DNA from 4 places in the Gilvimarinus sp. F26214L genome. Region 2 is predicted to be linked to each of the others. Evidence: predicted binding sites of a transcription regulator. Region 2 holds the regulator's gene; each other region holds the start of a gene.
What was found. Region 2 encodes LexA, which represses DNA repair genes until DNA is damaged. Its sites were predicted from a motif close to ACTGTNTNTANANACAGT; they were not measured.

Region 1: a site for LexA is predicted at 2,227-2,244, ahead of imuA (translesion DNA synthesis-associated protein ImuA). Genes of this name have one in related genera too.
Region 3: a site for LexA is predicted at 2,517-2,534, ahead of recA (recombinase RecA). Genes of this name have one in related genera too.
Region 4: a site for LexA is predicted at 3,845-3,862, ahead of ACURWW_RS08835 (exonuclease domain-containing protein). Genes of this name have one in related genera too.

The regions. Positions count from the first base shown of each region.
Region 1 covers NZ_JBTIYG010000005.1:193,906-198,954, forward strand. Annotated here, with positions in the region: gene ACURWW_RS07635 (M48 family metalloprotease) at 1-671, shown strand, start outside; gene yciH (stress response translation initiation inhibitor YciH) at 681-1,004, shown strand; gene ACURWW_RS07645 (DUF2061 domain-containing protein) at 990-1,196, opposite strand; gene ACURWW_RS07650 (Dps family protein) at 1,567-2,043, shown strand; gene imuA (translesion DNA synthesis-associated protein ImuA) at 2,283-3,050, shown strand; gene ACURWW_RS07660 (Y-family DNA polymerase) at 3,052-4,575, shown strand; gene ACURWW_RS07665 (flavin-containing monooxygenase) at 4,755-5,049, shown strand, end outside.
Region 2 covers NZ_JBTIYG010000001.1:387,605-392,653, forward strand. Annotated here, with positions in the region: gene ACURWW_RS01640 (peptidoglycan binding protein CsiV) at 1-96, shown strand, start outside; gene ACURWW_RS01645 (cold-shock protein) at 146-358, opposite strand; gene ACURWW_RS01650 (S-methyl-5'-thioinosine phosphorylase) at 888-1,658, opposite strand; gene ACURWW_RS01655 (hypoxanthine-guanine phosphoribosyltransferase) at 1,706-2,263, opposite strand; gene nagZ (beta-N-acetylhexosaminidase) at 2,277-3,329, opposite strand; gene lexA (transcriptional repressor LexA) at 3,583-4,188, shown strand; gene ACURWW_RS01670 (DUF6586 family protein) at 4,259-4,783, opposite strand; gene topA (type I DNA topoisomerase) at 4,814-5,049, opposite strand, start outside.
Region 3 covers NZ_JBTIYG010000001.1:506,214-511,262, forward strand. Annotated here, with positions in the region: gene ACURWW_RS02085 (hypothetical protein) at 1-799, shown strand, start outside; gene ACURWW_RS02090 (regulatory protein RecX) at 809-1,327, opposite strand; gene recA (recombinase RecA) at 1,372-2,412, opposite strand; gene ACURWW_RS02100 (CinA family protein) at 2,604-3,101, opposite strand; gene ACURWW_RS02105 (MFS transporter) at 3,213-4,517, shown strand; gene ACURWW_RS02110 (glutathione S-transferase family protein) at 4,522-5,049, opposite strand, start outside.
Region 4 covers NZ_JBTIYG010000006.1:172,486-177,534, reverse strand. Annotated here, with positions in the region: gene ACURWW_RS08850 (NAD-dependent succinate-semialdehyde dehydrogenase) at 1-588, shown strand, start outside; gene trhA (PAQR family membrane homeostasis protein TrhA) at 805-1,464, shown strand; gene ACURWW_RS08840 (CDP-alcohol phosphatidyltransferase family protein) at 1,600-2,163, shown strand; gene ACURWW_RS08835 (exonuclease domain-containing protein) at 2,295-3,698, opposite strand; gene ACURWW_RS08830 (hypothetical protein) at 3,915-4,157, opposite strand; gene ACURWW_RS08825 (3-oxoacyl-ACP synthase III family protein) at 4,400-5,049, shown strand, end outside.

The sequences.
Region 1 (5,049 bases), on a different contig from region 2:
AGGGTGAATACGCGGAGAATCTGGACTTTCACCTGGTGGCGGCGCGGGTCAAACTCAAGTATTCCACGACTCCTCACGACGCAGTGAAGCGCTTTCGCAGCGAATTGCAAGGTCGAACGCTGTCCGAGTCGGGCAGTCGATACGGGCTGGTCCTGGCTCTTACAGAAACCGGTCAGACCGAAGAGGCGCGAAACGAGCTGCAGACACTGCTGGACGGGGAGCCGGACAAACCCATTTACCTGCTGGCACAGGCTGCGGTCGACACCAAGGAAAAAGACTACCGACCCGCGCTCAACCTGCTGAACAAATTGCTCAAACAATACCCGGAAGACCACGCAATCAACATTCAGTTTGCGGAAACCCTGATGGCCGCGAGCGAATACAAATTCGCCCAGGATCTACTGCAGCGCTATGTTCGCATGCGTCCCGAACAGGAGTATGCGTGGTATTTGCTCGCCGAGGTTCACGGCCTGGCGGGCAATATTCTGGGGGTCCACCGTGCGCGAGCCGAATACTACATTCTCAACGGGATCTACGACCACGCGGAGCGCCAGTTGCGCAACGCCCTGCGACTGGCGGAAGAGGACACCCGCATTTCCGCAGAGCTCGAGCAGCGTCTGATCGATGTCCAGGACATGCGAACGGCGGCCGAAAAGGTAGCGGGCCGCTAAGAGGAATCGATGAGCAAGAATTCAAGACTGGTGTATTCCACCGACCAGGGCCGGATCAAAGACGATCAACCCCAGGAGGTCATCCCCGAGGGCGATGGAATCATCCGCTTGAGGCTGGAGACCAAGGGGCGCAAGGGCAAGGGTGTCACCACCATCTCGGGCCTGCCCCTGGCCGGGACGGAGCTCAAGGCGCTGGCTAAAAAACTCAAGCAGGTGTGCGGGACCGGCGGTAGCGTCAAGGAACACGTGATCGAAATCCAGGGCGACCACCGCAGCCTTTTACAAGGCAAACTGGAACAGATGGGCTACAAGGTGAAATTAGCCGGCGGCTGACTGAAGCTGCCCGGCGGCGCCCCGGGCCGCGCGCCGATTCCAGAATCGCTCGTGGAAGTAGAAGGCGAGCGTGTTAATGGCGGGTTCCACCAGGGCCACCGCGCCACCCACAATCACACTGCCGGTCAGCAGATAGGCGACCGTAAAGGCAATGGTAAAGTGCATGATTGCGAAGCTGATTGTCTTGGCCATGAAAGCCTCCGGTGAATCCTTCAGTACAGTCTTCAAGTCGCTGTGCAGATATTGACAGAAATAATAATCATTCTTATCCCCAAAAACAATCTATCACTCCGATAGCCTTAATAGATTTTAGCTACGCACCATGGAGCACTAGGATGATTAGTGTCCGTGGCGAGTCATGGCGCGGGGCATGAACTCCCACTGCCGGCCAGTGGTCGACAAAGTGAGGCTTTTTGGACGGCGCTTCGAGAATTGGCAGCCTGTGGAAAAAGTCCGTTCATCAAGCACTTGCAAGCTCGATTCGCGAGCCGAACATCCCTGCTCCAGCCGACCGGTCGCCGGCGGCTGGAGCAGTCGCCAACCTGAAGCAAGGAGTAGATCTATGAGTGCCATCGACAAAATGGGTATGGATAAAGAACAAAGGGAAGCCGTGGCAGAAGGCCTCAAGCGTTTGCTGGCGGATTCCTACACGTTGTATCTGCAGACTCACAACTTCCACTGGAACGTGACCGGGCCGCTGTTCCGACAACTGCACCTGATGTTCGAGGAGCATTACACCGAGCTGGCCACGGCCGTGGATGACGTTGCAGAGCGCATTCGCACTTTGGACGTGCACGCGCCAGGCACTTACAAGGCCTTCGCGGAGCTGAGCTCCATCAAGGAGGTGGAGGGAGTTCCCGCCGCGGAAAAAATGCTCGAGATCCTGACCCACGGGCACGAAGCAGTGGTCCAGACCTGCCGTCAGGTTTTGAAAACCGCCCAGGATGCAGACGATGAATCCACGGTCGCGCTGGTGTCTGACCGCATGCGCGTCCATGAGAAGACAGCCTGGATGCTGCGCTCAATGCTGGGGACCTGAGCCTGGGATTGAGCTGACTGTGTAAGCTGGGGCGCAAATCGCTGCCCCGACGCCTGCCCGGCGGGAGCCGGGCTTCCTGACCTGCTGACCGCCCCGCCGCCGCGCGTCGCGCGGTTTCCTGGGGTACCTCTTTTGCTTCATGGCCACTCGGCACTGGCGACCGAGAGCTGGCGACTCTATACTACTGTATATCGAACCAGTATCTCTTACCCATCCGTTGGATGGCTGCAGTTATGGCTATGAACACCAAACTTGAACAGCTTCTGGAGCTGCCCAATGTCTGGCAGGCTTCCCGTGTGCGCCGTCTCAAATCGGTGCTGGCCACCGGCTATTCGGAGCTGGACGCACAGCTCCACGATAGCGGGTGGCCCGACAATGCCACCACGGAACTGCTTCTGCCCCAGCCGGGAATTGGCGAGCTGCGCCTGGTATTGCCCGGCCTGCGGCAGGCTCAGCGTCTGCGCCCGTGGCTGGCATTTATTGCGCCGCCCCACCTGCCCTATGCCGCTGCCCTGATTCAGCATTCCATCAACCCCGAGGGTGTGCTGGTCGTCACGCCCCAGTCCCCCAAAGACCTGCTCTGGGCCGCCGAACAGTGCCTCCAATCCGGATGCTGTGGCGCGGTACTGACCTGGGCCATGGGAACGGAGCTCAGCACTCAACAGCTGCGACGCCTGCAGCAGGCCGCACACCAGGGCCAGTGCTGGCACACACTCTTTCGCGCCACCCGGGCCCAGCGACAGCCTTCGCCTTCGGCGCTGCGAATCCAGTTGAATCCGGGGGCGCAGGGTTTGCTGCAGGTGGACATCCTCAAGCAGCGCGGCGGCTGGAGCGGGCAAAGCCTGGCGATCACCCTGCAACCTGATTTGAGTCAGCTCCAAAAGCTGAACCCCGAGCAACTGCCCTTGCCCATGGCCCAGTTCAATCGCCCCCTGCCACCGGTGGATTCCCCCAACGAGGGCACCCTGAACAGCCGGGTCGTCCCCCTCTCCCGCCGCCGGGGATAAGATGGCCGCGCCCCGCGACCGCAAGCAGCCCCCTTTATGGCTCTGTCTGTATTTCCACGGTCTGCCCCTGGACCAACTGCGTCTTGGGGAAGCACTGGCTGCTGTGGCGGAAAAGCAGCGCATCGCTTTCGTCAGCCCTTCGGCGCGTCAGGCCGGCATCAAGCCCTCTATGCGAGTCGCCACCGCTTATGCGCTGCAGCCGGAGATCAAAATTGTTGAACGCCGGACAGACCGGGAGGCGGACACCCTGGAGCACCTGAGCCAGTGGTGCTACCAGTTCACCCCCACAGTCCAGAGCTACAAGGATTTTTCAGTGCTGCTGGAGGTCGGCGGCAGTCTGACTCTTTTCAAGGGGCTCAGCCGCCTCTTGCAGCAAATCGAGCGGGGCCTGAGCCAGAAGGGATATGGGTTCACCAAGGGGCTGGCCCACACCCGGGAAGCGGCCTGGATGCTCAGCCACTTTTACACCGACACCGGCACGCCCCCGCCCCTTGGGGATTTGAATGAATTTGCTCCGGCGGAAGCCGACTTCTGGCTGCCCCGACTCGAGCCCCTGCCCCTGACCTATCTGGATCTGCCACTGAAAAAACGGCAACAGCTGCTGAACATGGGGCTGAACACCCTGGGGGATTTACTGGCCCTGCCGCGGGCCGAGCTGGGCAAGCGGTTCGGCCGGGATCTGCTGAAATTGCTGGCGGACGTTACCGGCGAAGAAGCCACAGTCAGCTCCGACCTCAAACCGGCGCACATCTTTGCAGAGCAACTGGATTTCGCCAACGGTCTGACCCGCATCGACGAAGTCCACCAGCCCCTCGAAGAACTGCTATCTCGTCTTTTGCGCTTCATGCACCAGCATCAGTTGTACACTCAGGAACTGGAATGGGGTTTTTACTATTTCAAGCAAGGGGATTTCAAACAAGGCGCCGACAAATTACTGATCCACACTTCGCCAGCCAACAATAACCTGCAAAGTCTGCTGAGTCTGAGCAGGCTGAAACTGGAGCAATATCAGCTCAAGGCGCCACTTGAACTGCTGACCCTGACCAGCCAATGCTTCAAGCCTGCTAACGCCAGCAGCGGCGACCTGTTTCCCGAACTGTCCAACCCCAGCAACCAGCTCAAGGATTATCAGCAGCTGCTGGACAAACTGCTGACCCGGCTGGGCAGCGAAGGACTCAAGACCATCAGCATGGGCAACGAGCATTTACCTGATTTTCAGCAGGTGGTCAGCGATCTCAACCACCAGGCCATCGAGGATCTGCGGTTGCGCGAGCCGCCGCGGAACTCCGACTCCCAGACCCAATTGCCTTTGTGGCTGAATCAGACTCCGATTCCCATCGGCGCGCCCAACCAGAGCACGGGTCCCTTGCGTCTGGTGTATGGACCACAACGCATCGACAGCCACTGGTGGCAACAACGCAGCCAGCGGGACTACTTTATCGCCCGCCATAAAAATGGCTGCTATTGCTGGGTATTCCGGGACCTTAAAAACCGGCGCTGGTTTTTACAGGGTTTTTACGGTTGATCTCACGACACTCCGGTTTTTTTAGCCCACCAGATCTTTGACCCGACAGTCCGCATCCAACACGGGGAAACTCGCGTTTACCCCTCCGTACCTTGGCAAAACTTTGCAAAGAAAACACTTGGACTCTTTTGTCCCTGCGCTTAGATTGGTAGATCAAACCGGAAAACACAGCGAAGATCATGGAAAAACAGACTGTTGATGTCGTTATCGTGGGAGGCGGGCTCTCGGGCATCGGCGCCGCTGCCCACATGGGCATGAAGTGCGCCGAAAAAAGCTACGTGGTTCTGGAAGCCCGGGAAGACCTGGGCGGAACCTGGGACCTGTTCCGCTATCCCGGCATTCGCTCCGATAGCGACATGCATACACTGGGATTCAGTTTCAAACCCTGGAGCGACGCAAAAGCCATTGCCGATGGACCGTCCATCAAAAAATACATCAAGGAAACGGCGGACGAGTATGGCATCACCTCCCGGC
Region 2 (5,049 bases):
AGCGAAGAGCTTCACTACATCGACCACCCGAAGATGGGCGTGCTCGTGAAGCTCACGCCGTATGAAAAAGAATCCGAAGAGAACAGAGTCGACTAGGTAATCGACCCTTCAGGTCCTGGAGCCCGCCAGGCGCTCCGGGGCCCTGCTACAGGCACACCACGTCTTCAGCCTGCAAGCCCTTCTCCCCCTTCTGCATGGCGAACTCCACCTCCTGACCCTCGCTCAGCGAGCGGAAGCCTTCGCCGCGAATATTGCGATAATGGACGAAGATATCGTCGCTGTGCTCACCGCAGGTGATGAAGCCGTAGCCACGGGCGTTATTGAACCATTTGACTGTGCCTTTAGATCGATCACTCATACTGCTACCTCTTATTGTTATGAAACTCCATGTACTGCTGCATCTCCATGTTGTTTCAAATGATACCGACCCCTTTGCTGAATCCGAACCCATTCGGCTCACCAGAAGGGAACTCACTTCCGCTGTGCGAAACAGGTCCACTCCCAGGACGTTCTTTTGTCGCGGCTGCCGCCTCGCGCTCCGAGACTAACCGACGAGGCTCTGCTACTCAAGTCACCCAACCGCGGAAAAGGGTGGATTTTTTTATCGAGTATTTCCCTGAGCTTATCGCTGTGCAAGGCCGCTTACCCGGGCCACCCGAACCAACGGTATACCGGCCTCGCCATCATCAGACCACCTGAACCTCACCGATCGAGGACCGACGTTGCTCGACATTCGGCGTTCCGCACGGTGAAAAAATAACAAAAAGGGTGGTTGGCGTGCAGCGTTTACATGCCTACAAACTTCTTTGTACGCCAAATTTTCGGTACCGCGAACCGGAACCGTCGGGCTGATGCCGCCAAATAGCTTGGAGCCTCACCGAAATGTCTTATATCCGCGCGTTCTGAGTAGCGAGGCTCGAAAGCACCATCCCGATCAGCTTCTTTGCATCCTCGACACCCACGGCGAGTTGACTGTAGACGCTATCAAGGCTCAATGGGACTGAATCGAGACCCGCGGCCCAATTCACAACCAGCCCCAGCGCCGCGTACGGCAATCCCAATTCCCGCGCGAGTATCGCCTCCGGCATACCGGTCATTCCCACAAGGTCACAGCCGTCGTTTCTCAGGCGACGGATTTCTGCGGCGGTTTCGAGCCGCGGCCCCTGGGTGCAACCATAGACCCCGTTGGGAATAATTTGCAGATTGCGTTCCCGTGCAAGGTCCAGCAGGCGCTGGCGCCACTCTGGACTATAAGGATGTTCGAAATCCGTGTAATTCACCTGTTCGCCGCAGTCGTCGAAGAAGGTGTGGTCGCGCCCCCAGGTGTAATCCACGATTTGATCCGGACACACCAGGCACCCGGGCGCCATATCCGCACGAATTCCGCCAACCGCGTTTATCGCAAGCACTCTCGCAGCTTTCAGCTCGTGCAGTGCCCAGATGTTCGCGCGGTAGTTGATCCGGTGAGGCGGAACCTTGTGGCCGGGGCCGTGGCGCGGCATGAATGCGAGCTTCACCCCCTCCAGCCTACCGACCGTGACAGGCGCCGCTTCACCAAAAGGGGTGTCACGAACTGCGGTCTGCGCGTCTTCCAAGGCGTCGAAACTGTTGAACCCGGAGCCGCCGATGACAGCGAGATGAACGGTGTGTGTAGCCATTTGGTTGGATCTTGTCTGCGTTGCGATTGCGCGCGTCTTGATTTGTGTTATTTCTTGTCGCGCACTGCATAGATGCCCGGCAGGTTTCGGCCATAGCCTTCCAGGTCCATTCCGTATCCGAAAACGAAGCGGTCCGGAACTGTCAGGGCGGTGAAATCTGCCTGCTTCATCGCGCGGTTCCGCGCGTGGTCCTTCTGGACCATTACGGCCGTTTTTACATCCGCTGCACCCCGGTCGCGGCACCAGCGGGTCAGTGCCTGAAGGGTATAACCTTCGTCAAGGATATCGTCAGCCAGCAATACGCGACGACCCTCGATCACTTCCCGGGCCTGCGCATGCCAGTCGAGACGCCCGCCCTGGCGTGCCTCGCCGTAGCGAGTCGCATGGATGTAGTCCCATCTGAGCGGCATGGACAGGTGAAACATCAGTTGGGTGGAGAACGCCACACCGCCATTCATGACACAGAGCATCAGCCATTCACCGCCAGCCAGTTGCGCGTTGATGTCCCTGGCCAATGCTGCAATGGCCTCATCAATCTGCCCTTGGGTGTAAAGTAAATCGCTGTTCTCGATCAGATGTCCGGCAGAAAAACGTTCACTGCTCATAGATGACGAACAATCACCCACGGCTTGCATCCTGCACTGCCTGCAACTCTGCCCGGCAATGCCGCCAGCGGGGGTCTGCCTGTAACGCAGACCAGTCCCAATCACGGCGCTTACGCATGGTGGACAGTCGTGGAGAAACGTCGGGCGGATTGCGCTTGAGACGATCAAGGACCTCAAGGGCACCACTGCGGTTATTGCAGACCAGCACCATATCGCAGCCGGCGCCAAGCGCCAGCTCGGCCCGGTCTCCATAGCTGCCGCCTGCGGCGGCGCCCTCCATGGAAAGGTCATCCGAAAAGATGACCCCTTCAAAGCCCAGCTGGCCGCGCAGTTTTTCCTGCAACCATGGCCTCGAGAAGCCGACGGGTTGTTCGTCCACGGCCGGAAAGACGATGTGCGCGGGCATCACCGCATCGAGGATCGCGCGTAGTTGCAGGAAGGGCTGCCAGTCCCGCGCTTCCACCTCGCGCCAGTTGCGCTCATCAATCGGCAGTACCAGATGGCTGTCGCCCCTCACCCCTCCGTGTCCGGGAAAGTGCTTGCCCGTCGCCGCCATTCCGGCCTCGTGCATTCCCTCTATGAAGGCTTCAGCAAGGCGACTTACTTCCTGCGGGTCGGCGGAAAAAGCCCGGTCAGCGATAACGCTGCAGTGCTCCTCATCCACATCGAGCACCGGCGCAAAGCTGAAATCCACATCGGCTGCGAGGATCTCCGCCGCCATCAGCCAGCCCGCATCCCTGACCCGTTCGAGGGTGGCGGCCGGATCCGCCCGGTAGCCGCACAGAAAGCTCTGCATGGGTGGCAGGCGTGTGAAGCCTTCGCGAAACCGCTGAACCCGCCCGCCTTCCTGGTCCACGGCCAGCAGAAGCTCGGGGCGTACCGCACGGATTTCGCCGACCAGGGCCTCCAACTGCCCGCGGGACTGGAAGTTCCGGCTGAAGAAAATTACCCCTCCAACCAGGGGCTCCCGCAGCAGGTTCTTTTCATCGTCTGTCAGGGTCAACCCCTCCAGGTCCAGCATAAGGGGGCCGGGGGGATGGGCGGAATGTGTCCGGTTGGCTGCCATGGTTTACTCTACGTCAGAAAGAGGCCGATAAACTTATACCAGTTTACCCCCTTCGTCATCCGCTTTCCGTGAAGCCCCGCCGCTTAACGCCGAGCGGTCAGCAGCTGCCTGGTCGCTTGCATCCGCCTGGGCACTGGATATAATACCAGTCACTGTACAAAGCACCAGATCCTGCTTCTTCCGTGCCTGGGGCCGTTGCGCGGAGCGCGCAGTGCCGCGTACAGCCTGCTGAAAACAAGGAGCCGACAAGAGCATGATCAGACTGACCGAACGACAGGAAGAAGTTCTTCGCCTCATCCGCGATTACATCCGCGAAACGGGTTATCCACCCACGCGGGCCGAAATTGCCGAAGAATTGGGCTTCCGTTCCGCCAACGCCGCGGAGGAGCACCTTCGGGCCCTGGCACGGAAGGGAGCCATCGAGATGGTGCCCGGTGCCTCCCGGGGCATTCGCATCCCGGATGAAGACAACGGGCTGCCGGTGGTGGGTCGGGTGGCAGCAGGCAATCCCATCCTCGCCGAAGAGAACATCGAAGACTACTGCGATATCTCGCCCTCTTTTTTCTCTCCCCAGGCCGACTACCTGCTACGGGTGAAGGGCTACAGTATGCAGGATGCAGGCATCCTTGACGGAGACCTCCTCGCCGTCCACCGAACCACCCAGGTGCGCAACGGGCAAATTGTGGTGGCCCGGATCGGTGAAGAAGTGACCGTCAAACGGTTCCGCCGGGAGCGAAACAAGCAGCAGGTGGAGCTGGTACCGGAAAACCCGGACTTCGACATCATAGAGGTCAACCTCAAAGATGACGACTTCTCCATTGAAGGTTTGAGTGTGGGCGTAATCCGCCGGGGCGGCTGATTTGCGGGGCGTTCCGGCCCTTGGTCTGGACCTCGCGCAGGGTTTGCCAGACCTTCGCTAGCAGACGGGCTTATTCCTCATGGAGTGACGCCCGTAACCGGTCCACAAGGCTTTGAGCCGCCCGACACCAGCTTCCAACCAATTCCTGCGCAGTGGCGTTATCCACCGTTGTAAGGTCGACGGCGGGAATCGAGGCCGGGTTCACAGAGTTGCCGTGTTCGCTCCTGAATCGCTGTGCCAGATACAAGGGATTGCGTCTGGCCCGAAGCAACTCCCGCAGCCATGAATCATTCTGCTTGCGCAGGTTCAGCAGTTCCCCCAACTCAGTGGCCTGTGGTGCGCGCTCAGCGAGGCCTTCCATCAGCTCCGGGAGCTGCTCCCCTGTGGGGTCCAGATTCACATTGTACTGCTCCGCCAGTTCCGCGACGAAATAGCTCAGTCCGCAGCACATTTGGCCGACGGCAGCATCCAGATGAGCATGCCGAGCGACCCGGCCGTTGATGTCATCCTGTTGCGCGTCGCTGGCTGCCAGCGCGATGCGAGCGAACGCCAGCTTCTGATTGACGATTGCGGAATAAAACAGTTCTCCGGCCATTCAGGCCTCCGTACAAGCGCCTGAGACGCATCAAACCTTGGCGCCGCTGCGCTTCCTGGCAGTACGCGTACTACCCGTTTTACGTTTGCTGGCTTTTTGCCCGGCACCTTTGACTTCGCCGCTGCTCACCCAGCGTCCATTTTCATAGAAGGCCTTCCAGCCGGTTGCCTTCCCTTCCACTTCCGACTGTACATACTGCTCCTTGGTTTTCCGGCTGTAGCGAACCACTGTTTTGTTCCCCTCCGGGTCTTCAGTGGGCGCGGAAA
Region 3 (5,049 bases), 120 kb from region 2:
CGTGGGCTGGTTTCACCCCAGCCAGTTCTGGGACCTGCCCGCGGAATCCGAGCTCGTGGTCAGTGACCGCAGACAGCAGATCCAGAAGCTCGAACAATGTATTGCGCAACTCCGTAATCTGCTCCCGGACCGTCCGCAGGCTTTATCCAGGTACGAGCGCCTGCGTAAGCAGTTTGTGGAGTTGTCGGCGGCGAAGAAGATCACCTTGGCCGGTGTCAGGTTTCGCTATCAGCACAATGGGGAGAACCCATCCGATCCTGGGCGTGAGACCAGCCTGCTGGAGCCCAAACTGCGGGAGAAAGGCGAGGAGCTGCGGCACCAGAACCGCCTCATGGGGGAACGACTGTGCCGCGCTTTGAGCCTCGACACAGCCAACCGGGCAACCGGCGGCCGCATCCTGACCACCTTGCGAGAGTTCAGCAGAATCGCGCAACGCGCAGGGAAACTGGCGACGGATCTGGAGGAGCTGGCGATAGTGCAAAGTTACCTGACGAAAGACGCGCCCAAGAACCTGGAACTGCACGCGCGGGAATTGACCGCCAAGATTGCCAATGATTACGCAGTCATCGCCAGGCGACTTCAGCACTGCCCCTACGGCTTCTACGATCGCCGCTTTCCCACCCTGCATGACCTGCTGCAGCAACGCCTGCAATCCGTCAATGCCCAGCTCGCCCAGGACAAGGCCCGCACGCTCCTGGCCCTCCTGTCGGAAGCCCACGAGCATTGCAGTCAGATGGCCGCCGGGTATGCCGCGCGCCTGGAGGCGGCTAACGGAGTACGGGGTGTGAAAAGAATCTAGGTTCTCAGACTAATCCACGTTCCGCCACAGTGAGCGAATCTGCTCGGCTGTGAACCCGCGGTACTGGAGAAACCGCATCTGCTTGGCCTGTTGAGCCGGCTTGCTGGCCAGGGACCCGTATTTTCGCAAGCAGATATCACGGGCACGTTCCCGCCAATCCTCATCACCCGGGTCCACATAACGGCTGTAAATGGCCTCGGGTATGCCGCGCATCTGAAGCTCGTTGATGATACGCACGGGACCCTGACCGCGGTTTCGGCGCATATTGACGAAGGCCTCTGCAAAGCGATCTTCGCTTTGCAGTGCCTCATCGGCCAGGTTCTGAATGACGGTGTCGATAAGCTCCGGAGCATCAAAGCGGCGATTCAGCTTCTGCCGCAACTCCAGGCGGGAATGCTCTCGGCGGGCGAGCAAGGACATGGCGGCATAGCGAACGGCCCCGGACGTAACCTGCTCCGCCTGGCCTTCCGCTTCAGCCGCCTGCTGCTCCTCCGCCCCGGCGTGGGAGGCTTTGGGTGTACTGATCATTATTCTTGTTGTCTCGTTTCCCGGTTCGATCGTTTCTGATCGGTTTACTGCTTGGCTTCCAGCTCAGCGACGTCCTCGTCGTCCTTCTTGACGGTCACGTCTCCGAGAAGCTCGGCGCGGATCTTCTGTTCAAGTTCCTGGGCAATGGATTCGTTCTCCTGAAGGAACTTGACCACGTTGTTCTTGCCCTGGCCGATCTTGTTGCCCTGGTAGCTGTACCAGGCGCCGGATTTCTCCACGTGGCCCAGCTTCACGCCGTAGTCGATCACTTCTCCGAGGCGGTTGATACCGCCACCGTACAGAATCTGGAATTCGGTCTGTTTGAAGGGCGGGGCCACCTTGTTCTTCACCACCTTCACCCGGGTCTCGTTACCGATCACCTCGTCGCCGTCCTTCACCGCGCCAATGCGGCGAATATCCAGGCGTACTGATGAATAGAACTTGAGGGCGTTACCGCCCGTGGTGGTCTCGGGGTTGCCGAACATGACACCGATTTTCATGCGGATCTGGTTGATGAAGATCACCAGGCAGTTGGCATTTTTGATGTTACCGGTGATCTTCCGCAGCGCCTGGGACATCAGGCGGGCCTGGAGACCCACGTGATGATCGCCCATCTCGCCTTCAATTTCAGCTTTGGGCACCAGCGCGGCCACGGAGTCCACAACCAGCACATCCACCGCGCCGGAGCGCACCAGCATGTCCGCCACTTCCAGGGCCTGCTCGCCGGTGTCCGGCTGGGAGACGACGAGGTCGTCCACGTTGACGCCGAGCTTTTCAGCATATATGGGATCCAGAGCGTGTTCCGCATCCACGAAGGCACAGGTTCCGCCCTTGCGCTGGGCTTCGGCGATCACCTGAAGGGTCAGCGTGGTTTTACCCGAGGATTCAGGCCCGTAGATCTCGACGATCCGGCCGCGCGGCAGACCACCCACGCCCAGTGCCACATCCAGGCCCAGCGAGCCGGTGGAAATGGATGGAATGGCTACCTTTTCCCTGTCGCCCATGCGCATGACAGTGCCCTTGCCGAACTGACGCTCGATCTGGCCCAGGGCTGCTTGCAGGGCTTTTTCCTTATTCTGATCCATAGGACACCTCGGTATTCAGTGGCTAGTCGCGATTTAGAGTTTCGTTGGCAGCCCCGTCTGGGGTTAACTGCTGTGTTTCAGGTGCGCCACATTACAGTATTTTCACTGTATATACAAACACTGGTAGGTAAATATACAGCTAAATATACAGCCATCGCCGCTTCGCGACGCGCGGCGCCGGTATACGGCACTCAGCCCGCCAATCCCAGCAGGCCCTGAAGAGCCGTCATTATAGCCTGTTCCCGCACCGCATCGCGGTTTCCTTTGTACACATGGCGGGCCACAACCGCCTCCTCCCCTGCCCGCATCCAGGCGAACCACACGGTACCCACGGGTTTGCTGGCGGTGCCGCCGTCCGGGCCGGCAATGCCGCTGATGGATACGGCCAGGTCCGCCCCGCTCAGCCGCAGTGCCCCTGCCGCCATCTGCCGGACCGTGGCCTCGCTGACCGCACCATCGGTCTCCAGCACCCGCTCCTCTACGCCCAGCAGCGCGGTTTTTATGCGGTTGCTGTAGGTCACGTAAGCGCCTTCCAGCCACCCGGAGCTGCCGGGTACGCTTGTGAGGGCAAAGCTGACCCCACCGCCGGTGCAGGATTCCGCCGTAGTCACGTTCCAGCCCCGGCGGCGTAAAGCCTCGCCGAGCTGAGCCGCGAGCAGGTATGCGGGAGATTCGCGAGAGAGGTCCATGGGCGGCTACGGTAAGACAGCGGCACGGGGAGATCAAGAGAAACCGGGGCCCGATTCCGGGCCTCCCGCAAAAGCTGATACTCTTGCATTTCACTTCTGGCTGAGGCGCTTATGACAGACCTTGTGAATCCGGCAGCGAGCGCTCGAACTGACCCCGCATCGCCCATGGCCCGGGTGAGCTGGGCGTTTTACGATTTCGCCAGCAGCAGCTTTGCGGCCATCATCGCCACCTTCGTATTCCCCATCTATTTTACCCGGCAGGTTGCCGCGGACGAGACCCTCGGTACCAGTCAATGGGGGGCCACCATGGGCTTTGCGGGGCTGCTGATCGCCCTGGGCGGGCCCCTGCTTGGCGCCGTGGCCGACCAATACGGGCGGCGCAAGCCGTGGCTTGGCTTTCTGACCCTGATTGCAGTGCTGGCAACCGCCTCCCTGTGGTGGGTGCAGCCGGACAACAACTGGGTCCTTCCGGCCATGTTGCTGGCCGGCCTGGCGACAGTGGCCGCCGAATTTGCGGCCATCTTCTACAACGCCATGCTCCCCGGCCTCGCCCGGCCGGATCACCTGGGTCGCTGGTCCGGGTGGGCCTGGGGCCTCGGCTATGCCGGCGGGCTGCTCAGTCTGCTGCTCGCCCTGCAGGCCCTGGTGGGGGATAACCCCTGGCTCGACCTGCCGCGCGATGACGCCAGTCACGTTCGGGCCACCTTTGTGCTGGTCGCGATCTGGTTCGGCGTTTTTTCACTGCCCCTGCTGCTGTTTGCGCCGGACCAGGCTGCATCCGGCAAACGGCTCGGCCAGGCCGTCGGTGACGGACTGAAGCAACTCCGCAGTTCCATACGGGAGTTGCGGGCCTACATGCCCATCCTGCGCTTCCTGCTGGCCCGGATGTTCTTCATCGACGGCCTCGCCACGCTGTTTGCCTTTGGCGGCGTCTACGCTGCGGGCACCTTCGGCTTCAGCGAGGGGCAGGTGCTGATGTTCGGAATCGCATTGAATGTGAGTGCAGGCCTGGGCGCCGCGGCATTCGCCTGGGTGGACGACTGGCTGGGCAGCAAGCCGACCGTGCTGGTTTGCCTCGCGGGGCTGATAGCCCTGGGTTCAACCGTTCTGGTCATTCAGTCCACCACCCTGTTCTGGGTTCTGGGAATCGCCCTGGGAATCTTCGTGGGGCCCGTGCAGGCCGGAAGCCGTTCCTACATGGCCCGGGTCGCGCCCGAACATCTGCGCACCCAGATGTTCGGCTTGTTCGCCCTGTCCGGCAAGATTACGGCTTTTCTGGGGCCCTTGCTGGTGGGCTGGGTTACAGGCCTGTTTGGCAGCCAGCGGGCGGGTATGAGCATGATCATCCTGCTGCTGGCAATTGGATTCGTGTTGATGCTGTCGGTGCCCGCGGCAAAGCCGACGCGGGAGGCGTAAACCTTTACGGAACCGTATCGGGAGCAGGCTTGGTGGAAACCCCCTGGGCTTCCGCCGCCTGCCTCTGGGACTGTAATGCGCGTTGATAGGCTGCGCGGCCCTGCAAGCGCCCCCAGTATTCGGATACGGACGGGGTGAACTCTCCCGCGAGGTCCAGGTGCTCCGCCAGCATCAATGCATAACCCACCGAAACATCTGCAGCGGTGAAACGCCCGGCTGCCACGTAGGGAGACTCTGACAGCAGCGGCTCCAGCGTGGCAAGGCGGGCCAGAAACCACCGGGTGTAGTCCTCCACCACCTGAGTCTGCCGCCGCTCTTGTGGTTCGAAGCGGCCGTAGCGCAGCAGCAAGGTTTGCGGAAAGGTCAGCGTGGCCTCACCGAAGTGAAGGTAATTAAGATACGCGCCGTAGCCCTCCTCGCCCGGCCGCACCTTCAGCTCCGTCCCGTCCACCAGTGAACACAGGTACTGGCACATCCCCGCCGATTCGGTCATTTGCGTACTTCCATGGACCAGCAAAGGGACGGTTCCCAG
Region 4 (5,049 bases), on a different contig from region 2:
CAGTCGTGTATCGCGGCCAAACGCATTATTGTGGAGGCATCCGTGTACCCGCAGATGGTGGAGCGCTTGCAAGCTCGACTCGAAGGCCTTCGGGTAGGCGACCCCAAAGATGAGGCAACGGACGTGGGCCCGCTGGCCCGGAGCGACCTGCGCGACAATCTGCACCGTCAGGTGGAGGAAAGCATCGCCGAAGGGGCCCGGTGTGTCTTGGGAGGCCAGTTCCCCGAAGGTCCCGGCTACTTCTATCCGGTCACCCTGCTCGCGGACGTTCGCAACGATATGACTGCGGCCTGCGAGGAGACCTTCGGACCGGTGGCGGTGGTATTGCAGGCGGAAGACGCCGAGCACGCGCTGAGCATCGCCAACGACACGGAATACGGTCTGGGCGCCGCTCTCTGGACCGACGGCAAGCGCGGCGAGGCCTTGAGCCGGGAAATCGTCAGTGGCCAGGTGGCTGTTAACGGCATTGTCAAAACCGACCCGCGCCTGCCCAGCGGGGGTGTGAAGCGGTCCGGGTACGGGCGGGAACTGGGGCCCCACGGCATCCATGAGTTCGTCAATGCCCAGCAGGTATGGATTGGCGGCTAGCGGTCGGTCGCCTGTTCGCCTGGTCCCCGATCAGGCGAACAGGGTTACGATATGCCGTAAACGCTCCGCGAGGAACAGGCACTGACGTGCTGGACCGGCACGCGGAAGGGTAGACGTTGGTAGGCTTCTTCCAAGGTCTGCTGCGGGCGGGAATTCCGAGTCACGCGCTTTACCGTTAAACTTCCCGGCGGTGCGGGCGGTCCAACAAGCCCGACAATGATGATCGATTGGGGTACTCGTCTTCGAGTCATGTATTACGGCGAACGATTTAACAGCATTTCACATCTGGTGGGCGCCGCCCTGGCTCTGGTTGGCTTCGGCGCACTACTCACGGTGAGCATTCAATCCGGCGACGCCGGAACCATCGTCAGCTTCTCCATCTTTGGCCTGACCCTGGTGTTGCTGTACACCATGTCCACTCTGTACCACAGCTTTCATCCGCATCGCATCAAATCCATTTTCCGCAAGCTGGACCATGTGACTATTTACCTGCTCATCGCCGGCACCTACACACCCTACATGGTGGTGGCGCTCGGGAATGATGTGGGTTATCGAATGCTGGGGATCGTCTGGGGGCTGGCAGTCGCAGGCCTGCTCCTGGACGTGCTTAATCCGAACCGCGTGGAGTTACTGCAACTGGCCGTCTACCTGTTTATGGGCTGGATCTGCGTGTTCGAGTTTCCCACCCTGCAGGCTTCGCTCCCGACTCAGGGACTCATCTGGCTGACCGTCGGCGGGGTGGCCTATACAGTGGGGATCGTTTTCTACGTCATGGACGGGCTGCAGTTTTTGAAGCACTCCCACGGGATCTGGCACATTTTCGTGCTGGTCGGTTCCGTATCCCACTTCATCTCCATCATTGGCTTTGTTCGCTGATCAGGCTTGGCGCCTTTCTCCCGGGCCGGGCATAATGCGTGGCTCCCGGGCGGTGCGATTAGGCTGCTCCGCTGACGGGAGCAGATGGCTTCAAGCACCGGATGTGAACCTCTGATCAGACGTCGACTCGACCGAATGATGAACCCCTATATCAAACAGCTTCCCAACGTGCTGACCAGCCTGCGGCTGCTGCTCGCAGTTCCCGTTTGCATCTTCATTCTGCAGGAACGCTACGCGGAGGTGTTATGGATTGCCGCCATCGCCGCGTTCACTGATGGCATCGACGGCTGGTGGGCCCGGAAAATGGGAGTCCAGAGCCGGTTTGGCGCGGTGGTCGATCCAATCTCGGACAAGGCCCTCCTCATGGGCGCATTCGTCTGTCTGGCACTGGTAAACGCCATTCCGCCGGGGGTGGCAATCATCGTGGTCCTGCGAGACCTCGTCATCGTAGGCGGCGCCCTCAGCTACCACTGGCTGATTGGCCGCTTCCAGATGGCGCCGACGTTCTGGGGCAAGGCGAGCACACTGGTGCAGGTGTGCTATGTGCTGATGGTCATCACCCAGAAGGTCTACCCCGTCTTTCCGCTGTTCCTCTTCAAATTTGGGACCTTGCTCGTGATTGCCCTGGCACTGATCAGCGGCGGCAACTATGTGGCGGTCTGGAGCCGCAAAGCCTGGACCGCAAGCCAGCAGAATTAGCAGGCTGCTGGAAAGCCCTTTTAGACGGCCTGCCGGGCCGATGACGATGGGTTCGCGAATCAGGCCGCCTGAGTGGCTGATCTTCGCGGAGGTTTGCGGGCGGGCCGCCCCCGTGCGGAATGGGAGGTCGATTAGGCCTCAGATTTCACTGGGGCCGGCTGCCTGAAGGGCAGAATCTCAAGGCGTCCTTTCTCGATGAACTTCACCAGGATCTTGTAAATGTCGTATTCGATGTTTCGCGTCTGTGAGTGCTGAGCCAGCGTATCCGGCGAACGGGAGGAGGCCAGGTGGCACCACTGGTCGACCAGGTGATAATCCTCCCCCTCCCGGATCAGGATCGGTCCTTCATAGGGCCAGACTGCGAACCGTCGGGGTGCAAAGGCTTCCTGTAGGCGGGCGTTGTAGGCCGCCGGATCTTCCGCACCTACACAGGCGCCGGCACATCGCTTGAGCTGATGGGCAAAACAGGCGCCACTTCGCGCTTTCTCCAACCCCGTCAGGCGGTGACAGAGCCGGGCCGCGTCGCAGGCCTGGCGCAGACACTCCTCGGCCATGCGCCGCGATCGGAACAGCCCGATGACTGAGCTCAAATCATCGGCCGGCAGCGACGCGGCGCTGCGGGGCGCCAGAGTCAGGTAACCCCGTGAATCCCGACCCACGGCCAGGTACCAGAGCATTTTTGTCTTGCGCAACTGACGATTGTAGATGGGTCGGCGCTCTTTGATGAGCCGCGCTTCCAGCAACTGTGCGCCCAGGTCTCCTCCGGTGCGCCGCCAGTCGATGCGGGCAATCTGGCTGCACATCTCCAGTTCCCGGTCGCTGGCGTGATCGCCGGAAAAATGGGATTTCACCCGATCCCTGATCTTCACGGACTTGCCGACATACAGCAGCGTGTCCTTCTCGTCGTAGAACAGGTAAACCCCGGGAGTATTGGGCAGATCGTCGACCGCCGCCTCGGACAGGCCGGCCGGGAGGGTAGGCCGCCGCAGTTGCGGCTCCAGCGCAGCCTGCACAGAGTCTGCGCCCAGCGTGCGGCTCCATTTGGCCATCAATTGCACCAGCAGGTCCGCATCACCCATGGCCCGGTGCCGGGCTTCCACATGGAGCCCGTGGTGGTGAATCAGACTGTCCAGGCCATGGCTGCGCAACTCGGGCGTCAACCGGCGCGACAATTTGACGGTGCACACCACCCGGGTGCGATAGTCCAGCCCAAGGCGCCGGAACTCATTTTTGAGGAAGCTGTGGTCAAAGCGGCTGTTGTGAGCCACCAGAGTTCTACCCAGCAATCGACCCATTAGCTCTTCGGCGATCTCCGCAAATACCGGCGCATCCGCCACCATCGGGTCGGTGATACCGGTCAGCGAACTGATGAAGGGTGAAATCGGCGTCTCGGGATTGACCAGGGTCTGATATTGATCGATGACTTCCCCGTCGAGAACCTCGATCAGACCGACCTCGGTGATGCGGTCCGATCCGGCCCGGGAACCGGTCGTTTCCAGATCAAGAAAAACAAAGTGGCCTTTGGGAAACTGCATGGGCTGGATTGGTCGGGGCATCGGTGTTGGGATGTTCCGAGAAACAAGGACACCTGACCGATCGGGCACTGAGCGCACAGCGCTTCAGCCCGTGAGGAGGTACTGATTTCTACGGAAGGTCCCCCAACTATAGTCGCGGGGAAGCCACTGTACAAGGAAACAGCCCTTCAGCCTCCCTCGTAGGCCCAACAACGAAACCGATCGCGAGCTTCCGAACTATGCACCGAAATGTGACTCCAGAAGGTCACGCAGTTGATTCACCTGGTCCTCCAGAACGAAGGCGAAATTTGCGCGCGTCCGGGAGTTGACCCGGCTGTCGCCGGTTTCCACCTGGGTGTGAACGGCGCAAAGTGCCTGCACCTTGTCAATGGACTGAAGGATCTGCTCCTCCAGGTCGTCGCACTCCCTTCGATTGAGCGTCTCCACAATATCCTGGTTATTGATTGTTTTCTGCAGCATTGGCGCTTCCCCAAATGGCTCGATGAAATTGTTCCACCCTCTCACCGGAGCTTTGAATTTCTTTTTTTTCCTGTCAAGAAATCCGTTTCCGTCCGCCCCCCGGTCAGCTTTGTTCAGGGGGTGGCCGCTTTTGGTCCACTGATAACGCGCCAAGAAGAAAGCATTCGCGCCACGGTGCATCTTCTATATGACGCAGGCGCTATTCTGCTCCTTCCTCAACCAGAAAAAGAAGGAGATTCACCATGGAAACATTGGGCAATTCACACATCGCAGGGATCGGCACTTACCTTCCTCGCGCGGTGGTCAGCTCGGATGAACTGATGAAGGAAGTGAACAGCGAGCGTTTCGGCGTGCCGGCGGAGTATCTGTCACGCCACATTGGTATTGAAGAACGCCGCGAGGCGGACCGATCCCAGTGCCCGTCGGACCTTGCGAGTTTGGCGTCACAATCCGCATTGAGGGATGCTGGTGCCAGTCCTGATGAGGTAGACTTGATCATCTTCACCGGCATCACGCGCGACTACGAAGAACCTTCGACTGCACATAACGTACAGCATAAGATCGGTGCGTCGCGCGCTGCCTGCATGGACATCTCGAATGCCTGCCTGGGCTTCATGACCGGCCTTTCGGTCGCGGATGCCTACATTAACAGCGGGATGGCGGAAACGGTTCTGGTGTGCTCCGGCGAAGTTCCGAGCCAGACCCGCGATTTGTTCATGCCTTTGCTGAAGAACACATCCGATAAAAGAGTGTTCAAGACAAAACTCGGAGTGTTAACAGTGGGCGATGCCGGCGGAGCGATGCTGATTCGTCGCAAGCAACACCGCGACCAGGGCTGGGAATGGTTCCGGACCGAGTCCGATGGAGCGCATTCGGAGCTTTGTTACTACGC